DNA from 3 places in the Haemophilus sputorum HK 2154 genome. Region 2 is predicted to be linked to each of the others. Evidence: riboswitches for the same ligand, from Rfam matches in the RefSeq annotation. Region 2 holds a riboswitch; each other region holds the start of a gene.
The links. A riboswitch is a leader RNA that binds a small molecule or an ion and turns the genes downstream of it on or off. The one in region 2 is predicted to bind thiamine pyrophosphate.

Region 1 (10,301 bases), on a different contig from region 2:
ATATCAATACCTGCTTCGCCCGGGATAGTTTCATCTTCGTTAACTTTCACTACGATACGTGAAGCATCAACGTATTGAACTGTACCACCACGTTTAGCAACAACCGCCACACCTGAGTCAAGTGCGATTGGTTTTTCCATACCGGTACCAACTAATGGTTTGTCCGCACGTAATGTTGGAACAGCTTGACGTTGCATGTTCGCACCCATTAACGCACGGTTCGCATCGTCGTGCTCTAAGAATGGGATAAGCGCTGCTGCCACAGAAACCACTTGTTGGGTTGAGATATCCATATAGTGAACTTCTTCTGGTTTGTATAAACCTGATTCACCTTGCTCACGACAAGTGACATAAGTATCGGTAAAGCGGAAGTTCTCATCTAAGTTTGAGTTCGCCTGTGCGATAACATAGTTACCTTCTTCGATTGCAGATAAGTATTCGATATCTTCTGTTACTTGACCATCTACTACTTTACGGAATGGCGTTTCTAAGAAACCATAATTATTGGTACGCGCATATACAGAAAGTGAGTTAATCAAACCGATGTTTGGACCCTCTGGGGTTTCAATCGGACATAAACGACCATAGTGAGTTGGGTGAACGTCTCGAACCTCAAAGCCTGCACGTTCACGCGTTAAACCACCTGGGCCTAATGCTGAAATACGACGTTTATGGGTAACCTCTGAAAGCGGGTTGTTTTGATCCATAAATTGCGAAAGTTGTGATGAGCCAAAGAACTCTTTCACTGCTGCTGAAATTGGTTTCGCATTGATTAAATCTTGTGGAGTTACGCCATCTAAGTCGCCTAAAGATAAACGCTCACGTACAGCACGTTCTACACGGACTAAACCAATACGGAATTGGTTTTCAGCCATTTCACCTACTGAACGAATACGACGGTTACCTAAGTGGTCGATATCATCAACTTCGCCACGACCGTTACGGATTTCAATGAGTTTTTTCATCACACGGATGATGTCTTCATTGCTTAATACACCAGTGCCTTCGCCTTCAGGAATGCTTAAAGAACGGTTAAATTTCATACGTCCTACTGCAGATAAATCATAACGATCTGCTGAGAAGAACATATTATCGAATAACGCTTCTGCCGCTTCTTTTGTTGGTGGTTCGCCCGGACGCATCATACGGTAGATTTCTACTAATGCTGATAAGCGGTCGTAAGTTGGATCAACGCGTAATGTTTCAGAAATATATGGACCGTGATCTAAATCATTAGTGAATAACACTTCGATTTCTTTGTAACCAGCTTGCGCAAGGTTTGCTAGCATCTCTAAAGAAATTTCCATATTTGCTGCGCAAACAATTTCGCCATCTTCTAAATTAACGTAATCTTTAGCAGACACTTTGCCAACGATGTATTCAACTGGCACGTCAATTTTGGTTACGCCCGCTTTTGCTAAATCACGAGTGTGTTTAGCCGTAATACGGCGACCTTTTTCTACATAAACTTTACCATCTGCTTCAATGTCGAATAACGCAGTTTCACCACGTAAACGCTCCGGCACCAGTTCCATTTGAAGTTTATTATCATCGGTAATTTCAAATTTCACTTTCTCGAAGAACATTGAAAGGATTTCTTCAGTAGTATAACCTAATGCACGAAGGATAATGGTTGAAGGTAACTTACGACGACGGTCGATACGCGCATATAAGTTGTCTTTCGGATCGAACTCGAAATCTAACCAAGAACCACGGTAAGGTATGATGCGTGCGTTATAAAGCACTTTACCTGAAGAGTGGGTTTTACCTTTGTCAGAATCGAAGAACACACCCGGACTACGGTGTAATTGTGAAACGATAACACGCTCAGTGCCGTTGATAACGAAAGTACCGTTGTCGGTCATCAATGGGATTTCGCCCATATACACGTTCTGTTCTTTAATGTCTTTTACCGTGCCCGCTGCAGCTTCACGGTCAAAAGTCACTAAACGTAATTTCACGCGTAATGGTGCAGCGTAGGTTGTACCACGAATTTGACATTCACGTACATCAAATACTGGCTCGCCAAGTTCGTAAGAAACGTATTGTAATTCTGTTGCACCGTTGTTACTTACAATCGGGAATACAGAACGGAATGCCGCTTCTAAACCTTGTAGTCCTTCTGGATCTTGCTGAATGAATTTTTCATAAGAATCAAGTTGGAGAGTTAATAGATAAGGTACGTTCAGAACCTGAGGGCGTTTGCCAAAGCTCTTACGGATACGCTTTTTCTCGGAATAGGAGTATGCCATTGTTAGATAGCCTCTGATTTTTTGTTATGGTTGAGATTCACAATCCAAATGAGAAGACTCAGCTGGAAGTGGCATTAAAAGGGTACGAAGTGTCATTTTCCGACTTCCTCTCTTGCAGTCAAAAATCACTACTGCAAGCGGTTAAATCGGATGAGGATTTTGCAAATATCAGCGATTAAAATGACAAAATCAGCCGATTTTTATAAAGCACAAAAGGCTGACGATTTTCGTCAGCCAACAATCTATTGCAAAAATGGTTGTGTATTATAGTAAATTCTCTATATTTTCGTCAAGGTTTTACGAAAATTTGAGCACCATGTTTTTATAATTTAATCTCACTTTTTCTGAATAATACAAGCGGTCTGATTTTTGCAAAATTTGACAAAAATCAGACCGCTTGTCACCGATAAATTAGAGTTTTAAAAAGCCATCGTAAACATGTTCCGCATCACCTGTCATATAAAGTGGGCTGCTTTCGCCTTGCCATTCAATCATAAGCGTACCGCCAGGCAAATCTACGCGTACCGGGCTATCTAATGCGCCTTGCATAATGCCGACCGCAGCCGCCGCACACGCACCACTACCGCAGGCTTGTGTTTCACCCGCACCACGTTCAAAAACGCGTAGTTTTATATGATGACGATTCACCACTTGCATAAAGCCAATATTCGCTCGCTCTGGAAAACGTTCATGATTTTCTAATAATGGGCCAAGCTCATTGACTGGGGCTGTTTGCACATTTTCAACTTGCAACACCGCATGCGGATTTCCCATCGATACGACGCCACAAATCGCGGTTTGCAATTCAGTACGCAACAAGTAGTTTTTCTCAAACTTGTTGGCAATAAATGGAACTTTTGCCGGTTCCCAAATCGGTTTGCCCATGTTCACGCGTACCTGTCCGTCTTCTTGCAAACTTAATACCATTTTGCCATTTGCGGTACTGACTTTAATATCTTGCTTATCAGTTAATCCTTTGAGGCTTACAAAGCGAGCAAAGCAACGTGCGCCATTGCCACATTGAGAAACTTCACTGCCATCAGCGTTAAAAATACGGTAGTGGAAATCTAAATCAGGGTCGTAAGGTGCTTCAACTAATAACAGCTGGTCGAAGCCTACTCCGCGATGGCGATCGGCTAATTTGCGAATCAGCTCATCGGTCAAAAATACGCTTTGGGTGACGCCGTCAATAACCATGAAATCATTGCCAAGCCCGTGCATTTTAGAAAATTGCATATTTTTCCTTATTTTTTGACTTTTATTAAATCTAATCCTGATGATTAGATTTATTTATTTTTTTAATGTTGATATGATCAATAAGTATGAGGTCTTTTCTTTTAATTTACAATGGAGTAATCAAATAATGTCAGGAATGTTTCTCTTGCAATTTGCGATCGTCCTGTTGTGTATCTTAGTCGGTGCACGTGCAGGTGGTATCGGTTTAGGGGTCTTTGGCGGTTTAGGCTTAGCTATTCTCTCCTTCGGGTTCGGACTTAAACCAGCAGGTTTACCGATTGATGTAATGTTTATGATTATGGCGGTAGTTTCTGCAGCTGCAGCGATGCAAGCTGCTGGCGGTTTAGATTATATGATCAAACTCGCAACCAACATTTTACGCCGTAATCCGAAATATATTACCTTTATTGCACCGCTTGTAACTTGGACTTTCACCGTATTAGCTGGTACAGGTCACGTAGCTTATTCTGTATTACCAGTAATCGCTGAAGTGAGCCGTCACAATGGTATTCGTCCAGAACGTCCACTTTCTATGGCAGTAATCGCATCACAATTTGCGATTGTAGCAAGTCCTATTGCAGCAGCGGTTGTAGCAGTTGTCGCTTTCCTTGAACCACAAGGTATTCACTTAGGTGATGTATTGATGGTAACTATCCCATCTACATTATTAGGGATTTTCCTTGCATGTATTTTTGTGAATAAAATGGGGAAAGAATTAAAAGATGACCCAGAATATTTACGTCGTTTAAGCGATCCAAAATACGCAGATATTTTTGCTTCTCAAACCAGCAATAAAGAAATCGAAATCAGCAAAACTGCAAAAGTTTCTGTTTCACTCTTCTTATTTGGTGCGTTATTAGTAGTAATCATGGGTGCAATGCCTTCTCTTCGCCCAGTATTTGATGGCAAACCAATGGGTATGGCTCATACTATTGAAATCATCATGTTATCAATCGGTGCATTGATTATTATGACTTGCAAACCAGATGGTACTGCTATCACTAAAGGTTCTGTATTCCATGCAGGGATGCGTGCAGTAATCGCTATCTTCGGTATCGCATGGTTAGGTGATACGTTAATGCAAGCACATATGACTGAAGTAAAAGGCTTAGTGGAAGGTTTAGTTCATACTGCACCATGGGCGTTTGCTTTTGCATTATTTGTGCTTTCTGTATTAGTTAACAGCCAAGGCGCGACTGTAGCAACCTTATTCCCACTTGGTATTTCATTAGGTATTCCAGCACCTGTTTTAATTGGGGTGTTTGTGGCAGTAAATGGTTACTTCTTCGTTCCAAACTATGGTCCGATTATTGCATCTATCGACTTTGATACCACCGGTACAACCAGAATCGGTAAATACATTTTCAACCACAGCTTTATGTTACCAGGCTTATTAAGCATGGCATTCTGTTTAGCCTTCGGTCTATTATTTGCAAATATTTTATTGTAATTGACCGCTTGTCAAACAATCAGGGGCGGATTTCCGCCCCTTTTCTGTATCTAAAATTGCCACTGTTAGCCTTTCAATGACTTAACGACTGCAGCAATATCGCTTGCTTGCGCAATAGCTGAAATGACAGCAACACCATCTGCGCCATCGCCTAATAAACACGGAGCAGACTCTGCATTCACTCCCCCAATTGCGACAATCGGTTTCGTTATCCCCGCTTGGCGTAAATAGGCGACAAAATCAAGCCCAACATCGGGATCTTGGTCTTTCTTCGATTGCGTTGGAAAAATTGGACCCACCCCGATATAGTCAATGTGAGGATTGGCTTGCGCCAGTTGCGCTTGTTCTAATGAATGCGTTGAAAGCCCTACGAACATTTTTCCTTGCGTGCGAGCAAGCACTGTTTCTATCGGCATATCACCTTGCCCCACATGAACACCATCTGCGGCTAACTCAAGTGCTAATGCTACATCGTCGTTTATCACAAACGGTACATTAAAAGTACGGCATAATGCCTGACATTGCTGCGCGAGCGCTTTTTGCGCAATAGGTTGATTAGCCAACGAATGTTCGCCTTTATCGCGAAATTGAAAACAAGTAATTCCTGCTTCCAAAGCCTGCTTCAGCACAGACAATAAATTCTGTGCAGGGTCGCCACTTAAATGACGTACATCTTGCGTGCCAGCGATAAAATAGACTGGCAAAATAGTTTTCATTTTATTCATCTTGATATGCCCAATGGTTAGTCGGCCCATGGCCGTGTCCAATATTTAACGGATGGCTAATGGCTGCCGTAATATAAGCTTTCGCCGTGCGAATTGCGGTATCTAATGAGTAGCCTTTCGCCAATTCTGCCGTGATACAAGCAGAAAAAGTACAGCCTGTGCCATGAGTATGCGGAGTATCAAAACGCGGGCTTTGTAAAGTGAAATCGCCAGACTCGCTAAATACATAATCAAAACAAATCTCACTATGCGAATCTTGTAGATGCCCTCCTTTAATTACCACATTTTTCACCCCTTGTGCTTGTAACAAGCGGGCAGATTTTTCCGCACTTTTGCAATCGACGATCTCCACGCCTGTGAGCGCATAAGCTTCTGGCAGGTTTGGAGTAATTACATCAGCTAATGGCAACAAATGCTGCTTAAGTGCAGCTACTGCGCTATTGGGTAACAAAGGTTGCCCACCTTTGGCAATCATCACAGGATCTAGCACTAACTGCCCAAATGGACGAGCTTGCAAGAATGCGGCTACACATTCTATTGTTTCAGCGGTGCCTAACATGCCAATTTTAAAGGCGCGAATATCAAAATCGCTTGCGACTCCCTTAAGCTGACTTTCAATCGTTGAAAGCGGAATTGCATGAATATCAAACACACCAGTACTGTTTTGTGCCGTCACAGCAGTAATGACGCTAGTGCCAAACACTTTTCGCATTTGGAAGGTTTTTAAATCCGCCTGAATCCCAGCACCGCCACCACTATCTGAACCTGCAATAGTTAAAGCTTGAGGATAATTACGCATAAATGACTCTCCCTTGTTGCTCAGCCAAAGTCATGTTGATTTCAGCTAACTGATCTAAAAATTTCACCGCAAAAGCCCCTGTTTGTGTGCGATTTAAAGTACGGGCAGCGAATTCTCCCGCAACAGCATATACCGTTGTTGCTTCCACCACGGCATCAAAATAAGCAGATGCTGGTGCAACACTTAAAAAGGCAGCACAGACTGCACCGAGCAAACAGCCAGAACCAGTAATTTTAGGAAATAGCGGTGTCCCATTTTGGACTTTCGCAACCCGTTGACCATCGCTGACAAAATCAGTTTCACCACTAATAGCCACAATACAGTGATATTGTTGTGCTACTTGTTTCGCTACTTCAGCTAAGTCAGCCTCGCCAGCACCTGCATCAACGCCTTTTGATCTCCACTGAATTTGCGCTAAAGGCGCAATTTCGCCAGCATTTCCACGTATCAACGCAAACTTAACTTCTGATAGCAATTTTTCTACCACTTGACGGCGATAGCTTGTTGCGCCACTTCCCACGGGGTCTAACACAACAGGAATCCCTGCTTTGTTTGCCGCTTTGCCTGCAAGAATCATCGCTTCAATGTTTTCTGGCCCATTTGGTGTGCCGATGTTAAGCAATAACCCTTTTGCAAATTGCTGAATCTCTGCAACTTCAGCCACATTGGCTGACATCAACGGAGATGCGCCGATCGCTAATAATCCATTAGCCGTAAAATTTGCAGCAACATAATTGGTAATACAATGAATGAGTGGATTGGTTTGACGGATTTGTTCTAAATAATGAAATGACATGCTTTTCCTCCAAAGAAATCATACTGAAAGGAAAGCAGGCACGGTTGAAAATAAGGTGTAAGTTTCCTACGTCAGTACTAACTGAATCAGGTTCACGGGTATTATCTCAGCCTTTCGGCACCCCGACTTATGGCATGGAACTATAAAAGGTTACATCACACTTCGCAAGCTACGAAACTGTAAAGTGTGATGAAGATCATATTTTTATCTAACAAAAATCCCGCACGGGGCGGGATTGATTTCGATTAAGCGTGGCAAGTTTGGCAAGCAGCTTGGAACATCCAAACTAATTTTTCTTGCTCTTTAATATAATCGCTCATTTGAGATGCAGTACCTTCATCTTCTGCCTCACCAGCAAAATTTAAAATTTCACGTTGTTGCTCAAGTAACACAGTTAAACCTTTTAAGGTGCCAGTTAAGCAATCTTGCGCAGTGCTGATAGCGATATCTTCTTGAATACGTGAAACTTTCAAGTATTGGCTATAAGCATTATTCGGTGTATAGCCTAAAGTTAAAATACGCTCTGCAATTTCATCCACTTTCTCAACCAAATCCGTATAAATTTCTTCAAATTTTGCATGTAATTCAAAGAAATTCACGCCTTTAATATTCCAGTGATAACCACGTACATTGGTATAAAAAACTTGGTAAGTAGCTAATAACTCATTTAATTTTGCTGCTAATTCTGATGATTGTGCTTTATCTAAGCCGATAATTGTTTTTGACATATTTTGTTTCCTCTATTGTTATGAATTGATGTTTTATCAGTCTCTCATCTTCTGATGGCATCATTATACGCCCTCACTTTTTATTGAAAAGCCGATAGATTCGATAGAATCAATAGCAAATACAAATTAAAATACAATTATCAATAACAAAAAGTTAACATTTGCAAATCTTTCATCAAAATAAACCGCTTGTTAAGGCTGAATATCACGCAAAATCGGATTCTGCATAGAAATCAAGGTTTCAGTCGATTGAATTTCATCAATGCTTTGAATCTTACCCGCTAATACTTGATGCAGCTCTTCAATGGTATGCGTCATGACTTTGATAAAAATCGAATAATTACCCGTGGTGTAATATGCCTCAACCACCTCAGGAAATGCATTCAGTTTAGCAATAACTTGTTCATAATCTTTGGCTGATTTCAAAATAATGCCAATAAAACAGCAAACGTCATAACCTAGCTTGCGCTCGTTAATCTTAATTTTTGTTCCTTCAATGACGCCAGATTGGCGCATTTTCTCCACACGCACATGAATAGTCCCAGCACTCACCCCATAATGTCGTGCGATTTCTGCATATGGTGTTTTAGCATCTTGAATTAGCGAACGTAAAATATGCTGATCTAACGCATCGAGCACAGGCTTATTAAGTTGAGAAGCGGTCAAATTTTCCTCCACTTTTGTAAAAACTTAAATAAAATATAAAAAATATAAATTATTTTTAGATATTATATAACACAAAAAGAGTTTTATTGAATTTCTATTGAGTTTTTTAAGAAATCCGTTAAATTACGTGCATACCATTTTAATGGACAATGAATTATCAAAAGGAAAGCAACAATGAAAAAATCATTTATCTTACAACAAAACGAAATTAGCTTTGTTAAAAACACTTTTACCCAATATTTAATTGATAAACTCGGCATTATTGAAGTTCAAGGCCCAATTCTGAGCGAAGTCGGCAACGGCATGCAAGATAACCTTTCAGGAATTGAAAAAGCAGTACAAGTCCACGTGAAATGTATTCCGGACGCGACTTATGAAGTGGTTCATTCTTTAGCAAAATGGAAACGCCATACCCTTGCGCGCTTTGGTTTCCAAGAAGGCGAAGGTTTATTCGTACACATGAAAGCATTACGCCCAGATGAAGATTCTCTTGATGCAACCCACTCAGTTTATGTTGACCAATGGGACTGGGAAAAAGTGATTCCGACTGGTCGTCGTAACTTTGAATATTTAAAAGAAACCGTGAATGAAATCTATAAAGCGATTCGTTTAACTGAATTAGCAGTAGAAGCGCGTTTTGATATTCCATCCATCTTACCAAAACAAATTACCTTTGTTCACAGTGAAGATTTAGTCAAACGCTATCCAGATTTAAGCAGCAAAGCGCGCGAAAATGCAATCTGTAAAGAATTTGGTGCCGTATTTCTGATTGGTATCGGTGGCAAATTATCTGATGGTAAACCACATGATGGTCGTGCTCCAGATTATGATGACTGGACAACTGAATCTGAAAGCGGCTACAAAGGCTTAAATGGCGATATCTTAGTTTGGAACGAACAGTTAGGCACTGCATTTGAGCTCTCTTCAATGGGGATTCGTGTGGATGAAAAAGCATTACGCTTACAAGTTTCATTAACTGGCGATGAATCTCGTTTAGAAATGGATTGGCATAAAGATTTACTTGCCGGTAAATTACCTCTATCTATTGGTGGTGGTATCGGCCAATCTCGTCTAGCGATGTTCTTACTTCGTAAACAACACATCGGTGAAGTACAATCTAGCGTTTGGCCAAAAGCTACATTAGAACAGTTCAAAAATATCCTGTAATCAGGAAATATCAAATACGTTAAGGCATACACTTTATGTGTATGCCTTTTTAGTTAGCTTACCTAAACATCATAAGTTCCCATAATGCTAGCTTGAGCTAAAATGTGACCTTGCATCGCAAAATGGAGATCATTAAAACGGAAGCCAGACGATAAATTAAGCTCTGTATCTAGCGCATAAACAATCAGTTCATAACGATGTAAACAATTTGGCGGCGCCATTCCTCCATAAAATGAGGCTTCTTGAATATCAAATTGCCCTAATTTACTCGCCCAAGAATTTGCTCCTTGCGCATAATCGGTTGCAGTTTGGCTTTCATTTTCTTCAATCTTTGTTCGTTTAAGATCAGCAATTAACCAATGAATCCAAACAAAACCACTGGCTGTGATTGCATCTTTATCTTCTAGTACTACAACAAAAGATTGTGTGTTTTCTGGTGCTTGATGAATCTCAAATGGAATAGAATAGGTTGGCATACCATT
Region 2 (10,301 bases):
TTAACGCCTCAACAATTAGCTGTTCTACAAGTATTAGCAAAATGGCGCCTAGAAGAAGCGCAAAAACGTGATTTAGCACTAAATTTTGTGGTGAAAGAGCAGAGCCTATTTGAAATCGCCAAAACGCAGCCTAAGCATACTTCTGAGCTACTGAACTTTATGCATCCGAATGAAGTCCGTATTCATGGCAAAAAATTGCTTTGGTTAGTAGAGCAAGGACAAGCGGTTCCTCAAGAGAATTATCCTGAAAAGATTAACCGTTTATTTGATGAAGTTGGTTACAAACAAAATTTAAAAGCGATGCAGCAAAAATTAGCAGAAATTCGACCGCTTGATCTGCCAGCTGAGCTGCTTGCTAGCAAACGACAACTTAATCAATTATTTAAATGGCATCGTCAAGGTCGCCCACAAACTAATTTACCGGAACTTATGCAAGGCTGGCGAGCTAACTTTGGGCAGTTAATTGCAGAAGTGTTGGCTTAGACTTTATTTATATGGTTAAAAAAGATAGAATTCATTAGAACATTATTCTAAAAAGGCAAAAAAATGGAAAATAAAAAACTGCCAAAAGCACTTGATGCAATTGACTTTAAAATTTTAAATGAACTACAACGTAACGGAAAAATTTCTAATATTGAGCTTTCTAAACGTGTTGGGTTATCGCCTACACCTTGTTTAGAGCGGGTTAAACGTTTAGAAAAACAAAATGTTATTATGGGTTATCGCGCTTTGCTAAACCCAGAATTACTAGAAGCACCACTTTTGGTGATTGTTGAAATTACCTTAGTCAGAGGCCGTCCAGATGTGTTTGAAGAATTTAACAATGCTGTTCAGCAATTAGATGAAATTCAAGAATGTCATTTGGTTTCAGGGGATTTTGATTATTTACTGAAAACCCGTGTAGCAGATATGGCGGCTTATCGTAAATTACTGGGTACCACTTTATTACGTTTGCCGGGGGTGAATGACACACGCACTTATGTCGTCATGGAAGAGGTCAAACAGACAAACTATCTCCTGTTAAAATAAGGAAGGATTGTGATTAAATCATCAAACGGAAAGCAAAAATTCATTGATCTGATGCTTATTATAAGCGGGATCTTCGGCATTTATTTAATTGTTGCTTGGGCAAGTTATAGCCCGTTAGATAATGCATGGTCAGTTGCAAGTACGGTAACTGAAAATACCACACTGAATAAAACCGGCGCTTTTGGTGCATGGTGGATTGATCTACTTTATGCCTTTTTTGGAAAAGTGGCATGGTTAGTTCCTTTTTCACTAACTGCGGTTTCGCTCTATTTATTAGTGTTGCGCTTAGGAAGTCAATTAACCTATAAAAAAGTTACGCTCTATTTTATGAGTTTTTTACTCTTTATGGTCGGGTTAAGTGGATTGATGAGCGTATTGCTTTCTCATTCACCTTATTACCTTGCAGGCGGTTTTATTGGCGGGATGTGGCAGACTTATTTAGGTGAGTCATTGGGGCAATTTGCAGCACTATTATTGGCAATGGTGTGTACTGCATTAGGCTTTTATTTCTGTTCAGGGCAAACGGTGATCCCATTGCTTACCTCATTTTATGAGTGGTTAACGGTAAAAGATGCGCCGAAAATAACAAAGGCTGAAGTAACAGAAAATAATGAGAGTCATCTAGCAGAAACTGATACTCCTTTTACTTCAATGCCATCGGTGTCTACTGAACAAGCTGAGGATGAAATTCCTGATCTATCAAGCTCACCAGCATTAACCGATGTTTCTGTATTTAGACGTCCTAATATTACTGGATTATCGTCAACTCAGCCGCAAACTGCGAATGCTGAGCAAGACTCCCCATTGCATAGCGAACATGTAATGACGAACTTAACTGATCCCGCAATGTTTAAAGTGGAAAGTGAAGTTAAATTACCGAAAGTAAATGTGCAAGGCTTTACGCCAGGCAGTTTGCCTACAATGGAAGACGCGCCAACTTTATCGCAAGCGGATGAAGTTTATGAACCTTTTGATGTTTCATTACCAACAGTAAAATTAGCAAATTACGCTGAACAAGATGACGTATCAGAAACACCGGCTATATCAGAAACTTTTGAAGTGGAAGTAGAGGCAGAACCTTCACATGAAATGAGTATTTCATTGATTGATCAAGAAGTAAAAGCACCAGCATTTATTCAAGAAAGCAGCCCGCTCTCTTCACGACCTGTGGTGCGCATGAAACCATTTGAAGAAGTGGCAATTCAATCTGAAACTGAAGAGAAAGATTTTGAAGCCGAACGAGCAAGGGCTTTTGAAGAGGCTGAAAAGCAGCGAATGGCTGAGGTTGCTGAACGCGCTAAAACTCAAGGGCTAGATGATACCTTTGAACAAATTTGGCAAAATAATAGTGAGAAAGAGCCTGTTTTCTCACCTTCTGCTGCAACCACGGCAGAGCTTAAACCAGCGGTTCAACCAAACAAACCAGCATCAGTAGATTATCCTAAAGGATATGGCGAGACGTTAATTCATCCCTTATTACAACGTAATAAGGTAACAGAAAAACCGACTACACCGTTACCAACGTTAGATTTATTAGATAGACATCCGCCAAGTAGTCAGCGAGTTACAGAAGAAGAAATTCTTTCCACTTCACACCGTGTTGAAACAGCTTTAGCTAATTATGGTGTTAAAGCAACGGTAGAAGATGTATTGGTGGGGCCAGTCGTTACCCGCTATGAAATTAAGCCTGCCGCAGGGGTAAAAGCGGCAAAAGTGACTTCACTTGCGAGTGATTTGGCGCGTGAGTTAATGTTTAAAGCGATCCGAATTACCGAAGTGGTGCCCGGTAAACCTTATATGGGGATTGAAGCGCCGAATGCATTTCGTGAAACCGTTTGGTTGCGTGATGTATTAGATAGCGATGCTTTCCGTCATAGTGATGCAAAACTGCCAATGGCATTGGGGAAAGATATTAGTGGTCAACCAGTTGTTGTTGATATGACGAAAATGCCTCATTTATTGGTGGCTGGGCAAACAGGTGGTGGTAAATCGGTAGGCGTAAATACTATGATTTTAAGCCTGCTATTTAAACTGACTCCAGAGCAAGTTCGTTTTATTATGATTGATCCGAAAGTAGTTGAGTTATCTGTTTATAATGATATTCCACACTTGCTGACGCCAGTCGTGACGGATATGAAAAAAGCTGCAAATGCTTTGCGTTGGGCAGTGGAAGAGATGGAAAGACGTTATCAGTTAATCAGCTATTTACAGGTTCGTAATATTGAGGGTTATAACGCGAAAATTGATCAAGCAACGGAAATGGGGATGCCGATTGCAAACCCAGCTTGGAGACCGGGTGATAGTATGGATGCCATGCCACCAGCGTTAGAAAAACTTAGCTATATTGTTTTAATTGTAGATGAGTTTGCTGACTTGATGATGAGTGCGGGTAAAGAAGTTGAAGAACATATTATGCGCATCGCACAAAAAGCGCGAGCGGTGGGAATTCACTTAATTCTTGCAACTCAACGCCCTTCAACGGATGTGATTACAGGGGTTATTAAGGCTAATATTCCAAGCCGAATTGCGTTTACTGTTGCAACGCAAATTGACTCCCGTACGATTTTAGATGCTGGCGGCGCAGAATCACTACTTGGTCGAGGAGATATGCTTTATTCCGCTTCGGGAAGCCCTGAGATCTTGCGTGTACATGGTGCCTTTATGGATGACAACGAAGTTATCCGCGTGGCAGATAACTGGCGCGCGAGAGGTAAACCAAATTATCTTGATAGTATTGTTGAGTCTGCAGAAGAAGAGGTTGCCAATAATGGCGATACAAGTGGTATGCTGTTAGATTCACGCTTTGATGAAGTGGCAGAATTCGTGATCGAAAGTGGAGTAACTTCTATTAGCGGTATTCAGCGCCGCTTTGGCTTAGGTTTTAACCGTGCAGCAAAAATTATCGACCAAATGGAAGCGCAAGGCATGATTTCTGAGCCAGGCAAAAATGGCAAACGTGAAGTGCTAGCAAGATAATCCTTCTCACAAGCGGTCGAGTTTTCGCATAATTTTGCAAAAGATGGCGTAAATTCGACCGCTTTCGTTTATGCTTCCCGAATTAAGGATAGGCGATAGTCAGATATTCAGATAGAATAATTCACAATATAAAAAAACATAAATAAGGAAAACACAATGTCTTATAAAAATAAAAATGATGATCTTCGGATTACTAAAATTGAAGAGCTTTTGCCTCCGGTAGCGCTATTAGAACGCTTTCCAGCAAGTGAGATTGCGGCTAAAACTGTAGAGAAAACACGCCGTGCAATTCATCATATTATTCATGGAACAGACGATCGCCTATTAGTGGTTATTGGGCCATGTTCAATTCATGACCCAAAAGCCGCGTTAGAATATGCGCAAAAAATTAAAGCTATACGTGATAACCCAAGAATTAGTGAGAACTTAGAGGTCGTGATGCGAGTGTATTTTGAGAAGCCACGTACAACCGTTGGTTGGAAAGGTTTGATCAACGATCCGCATTTAGACGAAAGCTATGCTTTAAATGATGGCTTACGCATTGGTCGTAAAGTGTTATCTGATATTAACGATTTAACCGTGCCAGCAGCAGGTGAATTCTTAGATATGATTACGCCACAATATATGGCTGATTTTATGAGTTGGGGCGCAATTGGTGCCCGTACAACAGAATCACAAGTTCATCGTGAATTAGCTTCAGGGTTATCTTGTGCAGTAGGCTTTAAAAATGGTACCAACGGTGGGGTGAAAATTGCGTTAGATGCAATTGCTTCAGCGGAGTCTCAACATCATTTCTTATCGGTAACGAAATTTGGTCATTCAGCGATTGTAACCACGGCAGGAAACCCAGATTGCCATATTATTTTACGTGGTGGCGATAATGGTACGAATTATGATGCAGAATCTGTAGCGAAAGTCTGTGAAAGTATTGCGAAAGCAGGCAGACGACCTCATGTGATGGTGGATTTCAGCCATGCAAATAGCCAAAAACAATTTAAACGCCAGATGGATGTTTGCGCAGATGTTTGCGCACAAATTGCAGGCGGTTCAGACTATATTTCTGGTGTGATGATCGAAAGTCACTTAGTTGAAGGTCGCCAAGATCTGAAAGCAGGTCAAACACTTGCAGATTTAGTTTACGGACAAAGTATTACTGATGCGTGTATTGGTTGGGAAGACAGCGAAAAAGCATTATTCGCCTTAGCTGATGCCGTAGCAGAGCGTCGTAAGAAACGTGCTGAATAATTTAGATTTAATAGGGTGGGACGTTCCCACCTTTTATTTTTATGGTGTGGTAGCACCCAATAGGAAAAAAATATGACTCAAACCATTCTCGCGCTAGATACCGCAACAGAAGCTTGTTCGGTTGCGTTAACGCATTTAGGCAAAGTGACGTATTTAGACGAACTTAGCCCACGTACTCATACTCAGCGCATTTTACCGATGATTGATAAATTATTAGCAAAAGCAAATATTTCGTTACAAGAGGTTGATTATTTAGCCTTTGGGCGCGGGCCAGGGAGTTTTACGGGCGTTCGTGTTGGAATTGGTGTCGCACAAGGTTTAGCCTTTGGGGCCGAATTACCTGTGTTAGCAATTTCCAATTTAATGGCAATGGCAGAGCAAGCTTATCAAACAGAAGGGGCTACCAATGTTATTGCTTTAATTGATGCCAGAATGAATGAAGTTTATTTCGCGCAATATCAACGAACCGAACAAGGCTGGCAAGAACTTGTACCAGAACAAGTTTGCGCACCTGAAAAAGCGATTGAACAATTTATGTTAGGGGATAATCCTACCGTTGTGGGTACGGGCTGGCAGGCTTATTCGCAATTTTCTGAAGAAAAACGACCGCTTGTTGTCAGTGAAATTACACTACCTTCAGCGCGATATATGCTTGAACTTGCTAAAATTGCAATCGCCCAAGGTAAAGTACAACAAGCGATGGAGATTGAACCCGTCTATTTGCGTAATGAAGTAACTTGGCAAAAATTGCCACATAAGCAGTAATTTAGAAATGAGCGAAGGACAAGTTTTTTAAATCAAGGATAAGGCTAAATGAAGAAGTTATTAGGGCTATTGTGTTTCTGCTTATGGGGCTGTAAACCGGCACCGATTTTGCCAGTGAAAGAACAAATTACAGTGAATAATACTTCAATCAATGTCATTTCCCCAGAAAATGCAATACCTGCTGATTTAGACGCACTAGAATTGAAAGAATGGTTAGCTGAACGCCCATCTATGGCAAACAAAGTGGTCAAGCTTTATTTTGAGCCAGAGCAGAGATGTTTTCAAAGAGGAGTCGGTCGTTCAGGCTATCAAAGTTGTCATTCCGTTCTTGAAAAAATTTGTTATTTAGAAAGTTTAGATTTTTATAATGAAAACCTGGCACAAATGGCATTAGAGGATCGAGAGCGTTATATTCGCCAATACTTTAAGATGTTAAAGAACGGGATGGTATATAGCCGACCATCTCAAGTTACATTTAACTTATTAGAAGATGGCGAAGATTATATTGTTTATGAAAGAATAATAGGGGAACGAGGCAGACCTCAGATTCTCGCAACTCTTGCTTTAAACCATTGGCTATTTAATGCAATATGCCAAGATTACTCTGTACCGACTATGGTAAGAGGGAGTGCTTGGGAAAAAATGCAAACCATTTCTTGGGTAAATGCTTTAGTTAAAGAAAATTCCCCAACAGAAACTCCAAAACAGTAAATGTTGAGTGTTTATCTTCATCTTTCTTAGAAATTAGATTGAGCTTTCTCATATAAAGCGCTAGAATTTAGCCGAATTAGTCGGGGTGCGCATTGTCGCTGAGATGATACCCGTGAACCTGAAGCAGTTAATACTGACGTAGGAAACTAACATGCCAATCTTTCATTTTTCTTTTCTATCTACTTACTTTGCTTGTTTACCCTCTACGAGATTCAGTGTTATTGCCATTATTTTGGACACCGAATAAAAGGAGGGAAATATGTCTATTCGGCAAAACAATAATCTAACTCAAGTGGCATCAGCTACTATGATTGGCACGGCCATTGAATATTTTGATAATTATATTTATGCCATGGCTGCTGTATTGGTATTTAATCATCAATTTTTTCATCAAGCGGATCCGCTTTCCAACCAAATTGCTGCACTATCTACACTTGCACTCACTTTTGTTGCTCGCCCATTAGGTGCGTTAATTTTCGGGCATTTTGGAGATAAATTCGGACGAAAAAATACCTTCGTGATGTCACTGTTATTGATGGGCTTTGCAACGATTTCCATCGGTTTATTACCTACTTATGAGCAAATTGGTATTTACGCAACCATACTGCTTTGCTTGTGTAGAATTGGACAAGGCATTGGATTAGGCGGAGAGTGGGGCGGTGCTGCGTTAGTGGCGATTGAAAACGCCCCACAAGAAAAACGCGGTTGGTATGGCTCATTCCCACAACTAGGCGCGCCGTTAGGATTATTATTAGCAAATGGCGCTTTTTTGCTGGTAGGAATTTGGGCTGGGCAAAGTAATTTAGTTGAATGGGCTTGGCGTATTCCATTTTTAAGCTCAATCGTGTTAGTTGCCATAGGCTTGTATGTCCGCTTGAAATTAACTGAAGCACCGATCTTTCTTGCTGCGTTAATCCAAAAACAACCGACACGAATCCCGATGATGACGGTTTTGACCAGCCATTTTAGACCATTTATGCTTGGCATGTTTGCTTGTATGGCAGGCTATGTGTTGTTCTATATTATGATCGCATTTAGTCAAATCTATGCAAAATCTGCACCAACCATTTCAGAAGCGGGTTTTAAAATGGGGCTAGGATTTTCGCCTCAATTATTTACTGCATTGTTAATGGCAAGTGCATTTTCATTAGCGGCTACGATCTATTTATCCGGTAAATATATTGACCGCATTGGGCGTCGTATTTGGATGATTTGGACAACCGTCGGTGTAGCTGTATTTGGTTTAGCTTTACCATGTTTCCTAGAAAATGGCAGTGCTGTTAGCCTATTCTGGTTTTTAATTATTGGCATGGGGTTAATTGGTTTAGGTTATGCACCGCTAGCAAGTTTCTTGCCAGAACTATTCCCCACACACGCCCGATATTCTGGCGCATCGCTAACGTATAACTGTGCAGGACTTTTAAGTGCGAGCGTGGCAACAATCATTACTTTACCGCTAAATGCACATTATGGATTGAAAGGAGTTGGACTTTATTTAGCTGCTAACGCAGTATTGAGTTTGATAGGCTTATGGTTTATGCAAGAAACTAAAGATGTGGAATTAGCGTAATTAGTTCTAAAAAATACAAGCGGTCATATTTGTAAAAAGTTTTGCAAATATGACCGCTTGTTTTATTAACAGGATTATTCTACCCAATGTTTTTTCTTGGTGGTTTTACCAATTCCTGGGTTGAAGCTATTGGTTGGGTCGAGTACTTTATAGAATTTACGCAATTCTGGTTTAGCTTCATAAAGGTGCCCTACGTTGTGTTCTGCTGGATATTGTGCGCCACGTTGGTCAAGCAATTTGAGCATGTCATGCTCTAGGGCTTCACAATCGTAGCCTTTTTTCACAATATAATCTTGGTGGAACACATGGCACATAAAGTGACCGTAATAGAGCTTATGGCTAATTTTGTTATCAATTTCTGGCGGAAGAACTTCAAACCATTCATTATCATTACGGCGAAGCGCAACGTCTAATGCCACGATTTCTTCCACTTCTTTTTCATGAATAGCGCGATAGCGAATTGCTGCACTTGCAACTGCGAAACGATGCAACATGGCTGCTTGGGTTTCTTCGGCGTTACATTCAAAATATCCGCCTTTAGTGGCATCACTAAAATAAGTTTTTAAGAATTCACGCGCTTCTTGTACGCCTTTTCCTCCCATTTTCACGATTAAATGGTGTTCATATTTATCGCGATATGTCCACAAGCTTTTTGGCAGATGTTCTGGCATCGCTTTTGATAAGAGTTGCATAAATTTATCGCTTAAATGGTGTGGTAAGAACGAGAATTTTTTCGCAATACGATCAACATTAGCTTTCAATGCAAAGAGTTTCGGTAACCAGTGTGTACCGAATTTTTTAATCACCCAGAAGGTATCTTTTCCATAACGTGCTGCCACATCAAAAGCATCACGATGAATGTATTCGCCTGAAATCGGTAGCACTTCAAAATTGGCTAACATATGGCGGCGAATGTCGTTAAGTGTTTGAATTTGGTTTGTGCCGATGTAGAACACCGCCGTATTTTTCTCTAATGGGAAAGTATCTAAACGCACGGCAAAAACAGCCAGTTTTCCTGCAGAGCCGGATGATTCATAGTGACGGCTTGGGTCTGCATTAAAGCGCGCAGGGCTATCTTCATCTACTTTACGAACATGGTTGCAGTAGTGATGGTCATGGCCTTTTCCGCAATCTCTTTGAATATCTTTGCGTTGGTAGTGGTGACCTTGTAAGTTCGTTAAAATTTCTTCTGGGGTTTCGCCTAAATCAATACCTAAATGGTTTTTAAGTTCTAATTCGCCATTTTCATTTAATTGAGCAAAGAGTGCCATTTCGGTATAAGCTGGCCCACGTTGTACTAAAGCTCCGCCAGAGTTATTACAAATCCCACCGATAACGGAAGCACCAATACAAGAAGAACCAATAACTGAGTGAGGCTCTCTTTCGTGCGGTTTTAATAAATTTTCTAATTCATTGAGGGTTGAGCCAGGGAAACAGACAACTTGTTCGGCATCGTTAATGAGTTGAATGTCTTTCATTAACATGGTGTTGATGATAACAATATCACGATCATAATCGTTCCCGCTAGGCGTTGAACCCCCTGTTAAGCCCGTATTTGCAGCTTGGTTAATTACAATCACATCATGCGCCACACAGGCTTTTAGCACGTTCCAGAATTCTAATAATGTAGCAGGTCTCACAACCGCAATCGCGTTACCTGTGCCAAAACGATAACCACTGCGATAAGCCTCATTTTTTGCCGCATCCGTAATAATATGTGCGTGACCGACAATGTCGGTTAATTGAGAAATAAGTTGTTGGGTTGACATAATAAATCGCCCTTTATTTGAGTTGGGTTAGAAAATCAAGCAGTTATGCTAACAAAATCAAGAATTAAAAAATGTGAGATAAATCACACAATCAATAAAAAATAAATAAAAGTAAAACCGTGATTTTTGCAAAAACGCCATGAAATTCGACCGCTTTCGCTTTAAAAAAGCGTGATTCTCTACTACAATCCTGAGCCTAAGAAAAATAAAAAGGACACATTATGCAATTTATCAAC
Region 3 (10,301 bases), 500 kb from region 2:
TCTTTAGCGAAAAGATCTCGCTCTAATAGTGGTTTATCACCTTCCTCCAAAGCTCCCCCCGTCGTTAGCTCAGCATAAACGTCTTTATAATCTTTGATTTTGATACCCACTCTGCCCCAAAATGGCTCGGATCCCTTATCAGCAATAAACCCCTCTGTCAGGCAGACACCCTGTTGCTGCGGAATATCGCTCTCACTACGATCTCTAATCTTGTTGAAAAAATCATTCTGTAAATACCCAATAGCTTCATCAACTTTACTTTTTTCCAGCTGTTTAAGGTTTGGTGGCTCTTTACCGTTAACAGGCATAATACGTACAAAAGCTCTAACCGTATAGGCATCGTTCTTACTTAATTTGAACCTATAATCGACATAATAGAGCATCCCTTTTACCTCTGGTAACGTCGGATTACTCCATACGGCAGGAGCCTGTGTCACCGTAGCTATCGCTTTATTAGGAACGATTGTACGGTTTTCTATAAAAATATCACTTCCATTATGACCTAGCTTCTGGATCTTTGACGCCAACTCTACTGATTTATTCCAATAGTCTGGTCGTACGGTTACCTGCCAACCATTGTATTTAATCCAACTGGTGCCATCTTTACGATTAACCGGTAAGTTAATTTGGTAGCGACCACTGCAAAATGGCTGTTCAGTCCAATACCTTGTCGCTTTTTGAGCACCATTGCTTGCTGTATTTTCTACTGCTGAGTGGGTTTTGGGGTGTTGACTGCAAGAAGACAACATAACACTAGTCAAAACAGTGCTATAAAACATCAGTTTAGAAATTTTCATCTTCGGCATGTGATCTCTTCCTTACTGTAAATTTGAGAATGCTAAATAAAATGGAATTTTTGCTGGCGCCTTTCTTTCCATATTGCGCTTGGTCGATAAGTTTATATGTTTTTAATGATAAGTGCAACTTTACACTATATTAAATAATGACATTATCAAGCACATTGCGTGACATATACAATCCATTTTAAAGAGAATATATTACTCGTTTCTGGTAGGTTTCTGTAAAAAAGCCCGCTAAACAAGCGGGCATATTTTTCTTAAGATTTGCAAAATTACTGTTGCACTTTTAATTTTGCCTGCGCTTCTGCAATACTTTGAATCACAGCGCGTCTATCCAGCGCTTCATTATCGCTATCTAAAACACGGCGCCAATAACTCACAGCGCCAGCATAATCTTTATTTCGATAAGCATCGGTTGCAAGCAACAGCAGACTAGCACTCTCTTTAGCATCTAATTTTAAAGATTCAGCAAGCCACGCTTTGGCATTTTCTGATAAGTTTTGACCATTTTCATAGTAATCAGCAGTTGCCATTGCGCCTAAAATCGCCGCCTTTTTACCTAGCACTTTTTGTGCGTTGTCAAAGCAGATAATGGCTGCATTAAAATCATTATTTAATGCATATGCTTGCCCCAACTCATACCACAAATCGCCATCGTTAGGGTTTGCACGTAATCTATCTTGTAGGCTGAGAATATAATGACTGTTTTTCTGCTCTTTACTTTCTAGCGCAGATTGCACTTCAAACGCTTGGTGAAGTTGCTCGCCTTTTTGCACAATTTGAAAACGTCCACTTTGCGCATAAATACCCACGGCCACTGCAGCTACTAACGCTAATACCAATATGGCTACGATAACAAGCGGGCGTTTTTTGGTAAATTTTTGCGATTTTTCGACCGCTTGCTGCTCAAACTCAAAACGGGCTTGCGCTTCTTCTTTTAACTCAGCCGCTAAATCATTTGGTAAGTGTTGCGCTAACTTTAATGCTTGCTCATAAGTTTCTTGGCTGATTTCAGCACGTGTTTTCATGATTTTGCCTCCGCTTTACGGCGTTTGGTTCGCCAGAAAATAGCAGAAAATAAAATCACCACTAGCCCAACCGGAATTCCCCAAAGTGCCCAAGTGTGCGGGTTAAATGGGGGGTTGTAATTTACAAAATGCCCGAAACGTTGAGTCATGATTTCAATGATTTCTTGATCAGACTTCCCTTCATTGACCATCTGATAAACCTCAAGACGAAGTTTATAAGCCGTCGTCGCATTCGATTCCACTAAGTTCTGGTTTTGACATTGCGGACAACGAAGCGATTTAGCCAACGCCACCGCACGAATACGATCGGCATCGGAATGGAATTCAAAGGTATCCACCATTTCCGCTTGGGCAACAACACTCATGACAAGCGGTAAAATTAAAGCTATTTTTTGCAAAATTTTTCGCATTATTTTTCCTCTCGTAAGGCTTTTAAGCGAGGCAGAAAATCTTGCTCGAAATCAGGGTTGTAGCCTTTTTGTTGATAACGCACTACGCCGTGTTTGTCGATCAAATAGCTTGAAGGCGCAGAAGAGACTTTCAGGGTTTGAATTAAGAAGCCTTTTTCATAATCATCAATCACTAAATGAAACGGGTTACCCCATTGCGTTAATGCCTCTCTTGCATCATTAGGCTGATCGCTATAAGTCAGCCCAACAATTGGTACGCCCTCTGCTTTGAGCTTGTGCAAAATCGGGAATTCTTTAATACACCAAGTGCACCAACTTGCCCAAACATTAAGAATATAAGGCTCTTTCGGCAAACTGTTATTATTTAAACGTGCGTTTGGATCAAGCAAATTTTTCCCGACAAACTCAGGAATCGGCTTATCGCGCCAATCTTCCGTCGGTGAAAGATTATCTTTATTCATTAACGGCACTGTAAGCATTGCTACAATCGCCACCAATAACAACAGCGGTAAAAATAAAAAGGCTTTTTTCATTCTATTTTCTCATTTATTACTTTGTTTATGCGCTTTTCTATTCGCTTGGCGATAGCCAAATAATGCTAATAAAGAGGCAAATACCATCACAATGCCACCAAGCCAAAGTGCGCGCACATAAGGTTTATAATGCAATCTAAACGCATATTCTAAATTGCCAAACTTATCGCCCATGACAATATAAATATCATCTAAGAAATGATGATAAAGCCCAACTTCTGCCATCGTCATGGTGCGTACATCATAATAGCGACGTTCTGGAGTCACTTGTGCTAGCGTTTCGTTCTCTTTAGCAATCTTAAAAATAGCGCGCTCAGCCGTGTAGTTTGCGCCAATTACATCTTGATAGTCATCGTAAGTGAAACTAAACCCCGCTAAAGTGGCAGACTCATTCGGTTTCAATCTTACCCCTTTTTCATCGCCATAATAACTATTCATCATTGCCCCAATCACGCAAATTGCAAAACCGATATGCGCTAGACGCATCGCAAGCGGTCGAATTTGCCACATATATCGCAAATAAGGCAGATGAGTCAGAATAATCCAAATTGCCAAGCTAATAAAAATTGTCGGCAAAATTTGTAATGTATAAGCAACTTGCGTCAACGTTTGCATAGTGAGTGCTACGGCAAGCAGTACGGCTACTGGCAATAAATAGAGTCGCCATAAGATCTGTTTAGTTGGTACACTCTTCCAACGCAATACGACTGCAATTCCCATCGCAACCATTAACAACAGCGCAAGCGGCGTGAATACGTGGTTAAAATATGGTGCGCCAACGGAAATTGATCCCCAGTTCATCGCCGTAAAAACCATTGGATAGAAAGTTCCAACCAGTACTGCAGAAGCCGCTACAGCAAACAAACCGTTAATCAGTAAAAAGGCGGTTTCTTTTGACCAAAGTAAGAAGCGTACTTCGCCTTGCCAAAGATTCACACGGAAAGCAAATAATGCCAATGCAATAAAGCTTAAGCTGAAAAAGAGAATAAGCAATGCCATGCCACGGTCAGGATCAACCGCAAAAGCATGAACAGAAGTTAAAACCCCAGAGCGAACAATAAAGGTACCAAGCAAACTTAATGCAAAAGCAAAAATCGCTAACAGAATCGTCCAGTAATTAAACACACCACGTTTTTCACTGACTATCAATGAGTGCACTAACGCGGTGCCTAATAACCAAGGCATTAAAGAGGCATTTTCAACAGGGTCCCAGAACCACCAGCCGCCCCAGCCTAACTCATAATATGCCCACCAAGCACCAAGAATAATCCCGGCAGTTAAAAAGCCCCAAGAAATCATCGTCCACGGGCGAATCCAGCGTGCTACTGCGGCATCAAAACAACCGGAAACTAAACTTGCCACAACCATAGCAAAGCTAATGGCAAAACCAACATAGCCTAAATAAAGCAATGGTGGGTGAAAAATCAGCCCCACATCTTGCAACATTGGGTTTAAATCTCGCCCTTCTGGTGGTGGCGGGAAACTGCGTTCAAATGGGCTTGAAACTAACAAAATAAATAGCATAAAGCCTAAGGCAATCAGCCCAATCATGGCTAAAGTACGATGGTAGAACAAGCGGTCAGATTTATCCGCAAAAATGCAAAATACGCTTGTCCAAAGTGTTAATGCAGCAAGCCAAAACAACATGGAACCTTCATGCCCGCCCCAAGTTGCCGCAAATTTAAAGAAATCAGGTAATTGGCTATTAGAATGTTGCGCAACATAGATAACGGTAAAATCATCCGTTAAAAAAGCGTGCGCTAACAGAGCAAAGGAAAGCAGAGAAAACAGCGACTGCACGCCAGTTAATAGCGGATTTAACGCTAAATAATGCGGTCGTTTAAACAGTTCGCTAAAAAGAGAACAACCCACTTGAAAGGCGGCAGCCACCGCCGCCAAAATTAATGAAAAATAGCCCAATTCCGGAAGCATAATAAAATCATCGCAAAAAAATTTGGGCTATTATGCCACATCTATGCCAAAGACTGAGAGAACTAGATCAATCTTTGTCAAAAAACGTTGATTTATTCACCAAAAAATAACCGTTATGGCGCTAAATCAACAACATAATCTGTGACCGCAAACTTGTTTTTGATTAACCCTTGTTGCTGCATGAATTCAGCCATTTTGTCATAAGTGGCAAAATCAAATGCGCTTGGCTTCTCAGTCAGATAAGGCAGCGTATCTTTCCATGCGCGACGATTCAATTCATTATCTAGCTCAGCGGGTTTATAACTGACAAACAACTCCCAGCTTTCTTGTGGATGCGCTTTTAAATAAGCACTCGCTTGTGTTAAAGCCCGCACAAAATCACGATATTTCGGTGCTTCCAGCTTATCTTTATTTGCTACAATAATGAGCTCATCATAATTTGGCACGCCATGCTTTTCTGGGAAAAACGCTTTGCCTTGATACCCTTCAATTGCAAGTTGATTCAATTCAAAATTACGGAATGAACCAATAACGGCATCAACTTGTTTGCTGATAAGTGAAGGAGAAAGCGACCAATTCACATTCACTAGCTGCACATCTTTGAGGCTTATCCCTGCAGACTTAAGCATCGTTTCTAGTAAAGCCGTTTCAAAACCACTAACCGAATAGCCAATTTTTTTACCTTTCAAATCCGCTAACGTTTTAATTTCACTATTTTCTAACACCACTAAGCTGTTTAACGGTGAATTCGCAAGCGTTGCAATACGAACTAAAGGCAGTTTTTCATCTAACTGCATTTGTAATTGAGGTTGGTAATCTACCGCTAAATCTGCTTTACCTGCCGCCACTAATTTAGGGGGTAATGAAGGGTCAGCCGGCTCAATAATTTCCACTTCCAAATTCTGCTCTGCAAAAAAGCCTTTTTGTTGTGCCACAATCAATGCAGCATGATCTGGGTTGACGAACCAGTCAAGCATTAACGAGATTTTTTGCTTTTCTGCCGCTTGGCTATTTAGCGCTAAGGCGCTCGCAAGCAATGTGAGTAAGTAACGTTTTTTCATTTTGTCTCCTTTTATTATTCAGATAAATCTAGCCCCATTTGCCAAAACCCAATTTCTAGGCGAGTGGCTGTGGTAAAAATTTTTTGGATATTCTGTAATTGTTCGGCATTAAGATGAGCACAGCATTGATTAAGAAAATCAGCGGTTTCTTTTGCTACTTGTTGGAAATCCTCGCTGGCATAAGTATCAATCCACGTTTGATAGGGATTATTCGGCAGTCTAGGATAGTTATCACAAATATAACGGCCAACTTCAGCATAACCGACCGCACAAGGGGTAATTGCAGCGTAAATTTCTGCTAAACCGCCATTTGCACCACAATCAAGTAGATAACGTGTATAAGCAATACAGGCTGCACTTTCTTGTGTATTAAAGATTTCTTCTTCGCTAATTCCCCATTCTTGGCAATAATTAAGATGCAGCTGGATCTCTTGGCAAATAGCGTCTAATGCTTTACGAGGTGTTTCCATTTGCGCAAAATCTTTTGCTTTAAAAATCGCTAAAGCGAAAGCTCTGCTGTAATGAAAAAGATAGATATAATCTTGTTTTAGATAATGGCGAAAACAATCGGCAGGTAATGAACCTGTAGCTAACTGTTTGACAAAATCGTGCTCAATATAATGCTGCCAGTCAGGCTGCGATTGCTGAATAAGTTGTTTTAGCATAAAACCTCTTAATGAATATAACGAACCCAAGGTAGTGATCGGCGTAGCCAGTAATCAGTGAAAAAATATAAGCAAAGCGCAATTAGTAACAATAAAAATAGTGCAGCAAACATTAGATCAATTTGCATTCTGGCATTGGCTTGCAACATTAAATAGCCTAACCCTTCTGAAGACCCCACCCATTCGCCAACCACTGCCCCAATGGGTGCAATAGAAACTGCAATTCGTAGGCCTGAAGCTAATGCGGGCAATGCAGCAGGCAAACGCACCTTAAACAACATTGCCTGTGGAGAAATTTGTAAAGTTTGCGCCAGTTGTACCCAAGATTGAGGCGTATTACGTAAACCGTCATAACAAGCAGCCGTAACGGGGAAATAGATAATCAATACTGCCATAGCGATTTTAGAAGCCATGCCATATCCCAACCACAACACTAAAAGTGGGGCAATCGCGAAAACAGGCACTGCTTGGGAGATAACCAGCAACGGCATTAAAAAGGCAGAAACGCGGCGTGAAAGTGTGAGCAATAAAGCAGAAATTAACCCCAATATAAACCCACAAATTAAGCCCAATGCGATTTCAATTAGAGTAACCTTAGCATGGCTGAGCAATAAATCAGTGTGCTGTAATAAACGCTCAAAAACCGCTATCGGTGAAGGGAAAAGATAGGTTGGTAAGATAAATATTGAAACTACCGCTTGCCATAAGCCAATCAATAAAAGAAACAAGCCAAGCCAATTAGCTAATTTTTTCATGATGCCTCCTGCATTAACTTAGCAATCAGTTCTTCTTGTAATTGCCAAGCGGTTGCTTGAGCCATGTTATGTGGTTTCGCGCCACTTAATTGACTCACTAAATGCATTTGCGCAGGGTGACCTTGCAAAATATAGAGGCTATCGGCTAACCGAATGGCTTCTTGTGGATCATGCGTCACTAAAATGACGGTTTTCTCATGCAACAACTCACATGCGAGATCTTGTAGCTGCATACGCGTTACCGCATCTAATGCAGAGAAAGGCTCATCCATTAAAATTAAATCCGCCTCTTGCATCAAGGTTCTAGCTAATGCGACACGTTGGCGTTGCCCGCCTGACAGTTGATAACAAGCCTTGTGGATATGTGCTTGCATATTGACTGCAGCTAATAATGCTTCAGCTTTTGCTAAACTTTCAGCATTTTTTGTGCCTTTTAAATGTTGTGCAAGCTGAACGTTATCTAATACTGAAAGCCAAGGAAAAAGGCAATCCTGTTGCGCCAACCAAGCTAATTTGAGATGAGGGGCAAAATGAATCTTTCCTGCACTTACGGCGGATTGCTCAAGCCCCGCAATTGCGCGTAAAAGCGTTGATTTTCCAACGCCTGAGCTGCCTAAAAGTGCAACCCATTCGCCTTGCTTCACATTAAAGTTCAAATTATCAAACAGCGATTGTCCGGCAAATTGCAAAGATAAACCTTGGACTTGGAGGCAAAACATAGCAACCTCATCAAGCGTTCAAAGGGAAAATAGCAAGAAAAGCAAAAAGGGGAGAAAATAAAAGAAATGGTTTCATCATTTAGTTTCCTACGTCAGTGTTAACTGTTTCAGGTTCACGGGTATTATCTCAGCCTATGGCACCCCGACTAATATGTTGCAAAATTCTAGTAAAAACCGAGAACAAAAACAAACTTTTCATTTAAATTTTGTGATCTACCTCACATTACAAGCGGTCTGATTTTAAAAATTTTTTGCAAAAAAAGCGCATCTACAAGATGCGCTTCATCACTTATTATTGTTAGGCATTCTGCCCTTTTTCTTTTGGTAAGATTAAGTTCATGATAATCGCTGCGATGGCACAAAGGCTAATACCTTTAAGCGAGAATTCACCTAGATTGATGAACATACCACCAATACCGAAGGTCATGACCACAGAAACGATCACAAGATTACGTGCCTCACCCATATCCACTTTGGCTTTAATCAGTGTACTCATGCCCACAGCCGCAATAGAACCGAATACGAGCATCATGATGCCACCCATCACAACACTTGGAATCGTCTGTAAGAAAGCGCCAACTTTTCCACAAAATGAGATCGCAATCGCCCAACAAGCTGCCCAAGTCATGATTTTCGGGTTAAAGTTTTTAGTGAGCATTACAGCACCCGTCACTTCTGCATAAGTCGTATTTGGTGGACCACCAAGTAAAGATGCCGCCGAGGTTGCAATACCATCGCCTAATAAGGTTCGGTGAAGCCCCGGTTTTTGTAAGAAGTTTTTACCCGTTACCGAGCTAATCGCCATAATACCGCCAACGTGCTCTACTGCTGGTGCAATCGCAATTGGGAGTAAGTAAAGAATGGCTTCTAAATTAAATTGTGGTGTGGTTAAAGTTGGGATAGAGAACCAGCTAGCCTCGGAAACTTTAGTAAAATCAACTAAACCAAGATAAAGTGAAAGCAAGTAACCAACTAAAATACCGAACATAATCGGAATAAGCTTCATTAACCCTTTAGCGAATACAGCAACGATAACAGTGGTAACTAAGGTTACCATAGAAACTAAAATCGCAAGATTTTGCTCAATCTGCATATTTTTGCCAACCGCCATATCCACCGCAACAGGCGCAAGCCCTAAACCGATGATGATAATAACCGGACCTACCACTACAGGTGGGAAAATTCTGTCCATGATTTGTGCGCCACGCCATTTTACTAAAGCGCTAAGCACGACATAGACTAAACCAGCACAGGCTAAACCGCCCATTGTTGAAGGAATTCCCCAATGTTGTACACCGTATTGGATAGGCGCGATAAAAGCAAAAGAAGAAGCTAAGAAAATCGGTACTTGACGACCGGTGCAGAGTTGAAAAAGAAGGGTACCAATACCTGCAGTGAGCAAGGCAGTGTTTGGGTCTAAGCCCGTAATAAGTGGCACTAAAACTAGGGCGCCGAAGGCAACAAATAACATTTGTAAACCGACAAACGCTTGTTTTGGCGTGCTAATAGTTTGTTGAGTCATGTTAGGTAAGTCCAGTTAAGTGAAAAAACGAAAACGTTATCTTTCGACAACTGGAAATTAATTATAGATCAAAACCTAATTGCTGACGATGCCTCTTTAACAATATAAAAGAAAAATCCCGTTAACTGCTGATAATTTATTAACGGGATTGGAAATTATGCTTTCTCTTCAGCTAAAAAGGCTTTGTTGGCTTTATCAAAAGTTTCTAACACTTGCTGATTCGGCATTGGTGTTATCAGAGAAACAATAATAATTGCCAAAATAGCAAGGAAGAATCCAGGAATCATTGAATAAACATCAGGCAATGCCAACCAAAGCGTAATATCTTTCCAGAAATACACCACTAAAGCCCCTGTTAGCATCCCCGCAATCGCACCAAAACCATTCATCCGTTTCCAAAACAATGACAACAACACAATTGGGCCAAATGCAGAGCCAAAACCTGCCCATGCATCTTTCACTAAGCCAAACACTTGGCTATTTGGATCTTGTGCAATATAGATGGCTAACCCAGCAACCGCTAATACCATCACTCGACCTAACCAAATCAATTCACGATCGCTTGCTTTTGGTCTTAAAATGCCTTTGTATAAATCTTCGGTAATCGCGCTTGAGCAAATCAATAATTGTGCAGAAAGTGTACTCATTACGGCAGCAAGAATAGCAGAAAGCAATACGCCAGCTGTCCATGGATCAAATAATAATTTTGCTAGTTCAATAAAAATCTGCTCATTGTTTTGACTCACTACACTGGCTTTTTCTGGGAATTTGAAAAAATACAACATGCCGAAATAGCCAATACCAATCGCGCCCACTAAGCAGATAACCATCCACGTCATACTGATTCGGCGCGCATTTTTAAGTGATTTCACACTC

Region 1: another riboswitch for thiamine pyrophosphate. It lies ahead of thiM (hydroxyethylthiazole kinase); the one in region 2 lies ahead of HMPREF1128_RS03960 (MFS transporter).
Region 3: another riboswitch for thiamine pyrophosphate. It lies ahead of HMPREF1128_RS06380 (ABC transporter ATP-binding protein); the one in region 2 lies ahead of HMPREF1128_RS03960 (MFS transporter).

The regions. Positions count from the first base shown of each region.
Region 1 is NZ_ALJP01000011.1:57,744-68,044, forward strand. Features, by position in the region: gene rpoB (DNA-directed RNA polymerase subunit beta) at 1-2,252, opposite strand, end outside; gene dapF (diaminopimelate epimerase) at 2,664-3,488, opposite strand; gene HMPREF1128_RS06940 (anaerobic C4-dicarboxylate transporter) at 3,616-4,938, shown strand; gene thiE (thiamine phosphate synthase) at 5,004-5,663, opposite strand; gene thiD (bifunctional hydroxymethylpyrimidine kinase/phosphomethylpyrimidine kinase) at 5,656-6,462, opposite strand; gene thiM (hydroxyethylthiazole kinase) at 6,455-7,258, opposite strand; TPP riboswitch at 7,305-7,393, opposite strand; gene HMPREF1128_RS06960 (Dps family protein) at 7,504-7,986, opposite strand; gene asnC (transcriptional regulator AsnC) at 8,179-8,652, opposite strand; gene asnA (aspartate--ammonia ligase) at 8,827-9,819, shown strand; gene HMPREF1128_RS06975 (YbhB/YbcL family Raf kinase inhibitor-like protein) at 9,882-10,301, opposite strand, start outside.
Region 2 is NZ_ALJP01000009.1:315,049-325,349, reverse strand. Features, by position in the region: gene rnd (ribonuclease D) at 1-483, shown strand, start outside; gene lrp (leucine-responsive transcriptional regulator Lrp) at 547-1,029, shown strand; gene HMPREF1128_RS03980 (DNA translocase FtsK) at 1,081-4,005, shown strand; gene aroG (3-deoxy-7-phosphoheptulonate synthase AroG) at 4,162-5,250, shown strand; gene tsaB (tRNA (adenosine(37)-N6)-threonylcarbamoyltransferase complex dimerization subunit type 1 TsaB) at 5,323-6,015, shown strand; gene HMPREF1128_RS03965 (hypothetical protein) at 6,064-6,726, shown strand; TPP riboswitch at 6,798-6,888, shown strand; gene HMPREF1128_RS03960 (MFS transporter) at 6,986-8,296, shown strand; gene dld (D-lactate dehydrogenase) at 8,371-10,065, opposite strand; gene hisC (histidinol-phosphate transaminase) at 10,287-10,301, shown strand, end outside.
Region 3 is NZ_ALJP01000009.1:819,055-829,355, forward strand. Features, by position in the region: gene HMPREF1128_RS06340 (T6SS immunity protein Tli4 family protein) at 1-806, opposite strand, end outside; gene HMPREF1128_RS06345 (TPR domain-containing protein) at 1,073-1,828, opposite strand; gene nrfF (heme lyase NrfEFG subunit NrfF) at 1,825-2,238, opposite strand; gene HMPREF1128_RS06355 (redoxin family protein) at 2,238-2,771, opposite strand; gene nrfE (heme lyase NrfEFG subunit NrfE) at 2,781-4,703, opposite strand; gene HMPREF1128_RS06365 (ABC transporter substrate-binding protein) at 4,817-5,764, opposite strand; gene tenA (thiaminase II) at 5,779-6,429, opposite strand; gene HMPREF1128_RS06375 (ABC transporter permease) at 6,438-7,184, opposite strand; gene HMPREF1128_RS06380 (ABC transporter ATP-binding protein) at 7,181-7,903, opposite strand; TPP riboswitch at 7,971-8,058, opposite strand; gene HMPREF1128_RS06385 (uracil-xanthine permease family protein) at 8,202-9,425, opposite strand; gene putP (sodium/proline symporter PutP) at 9,581-10,301, opposite strand, start outside.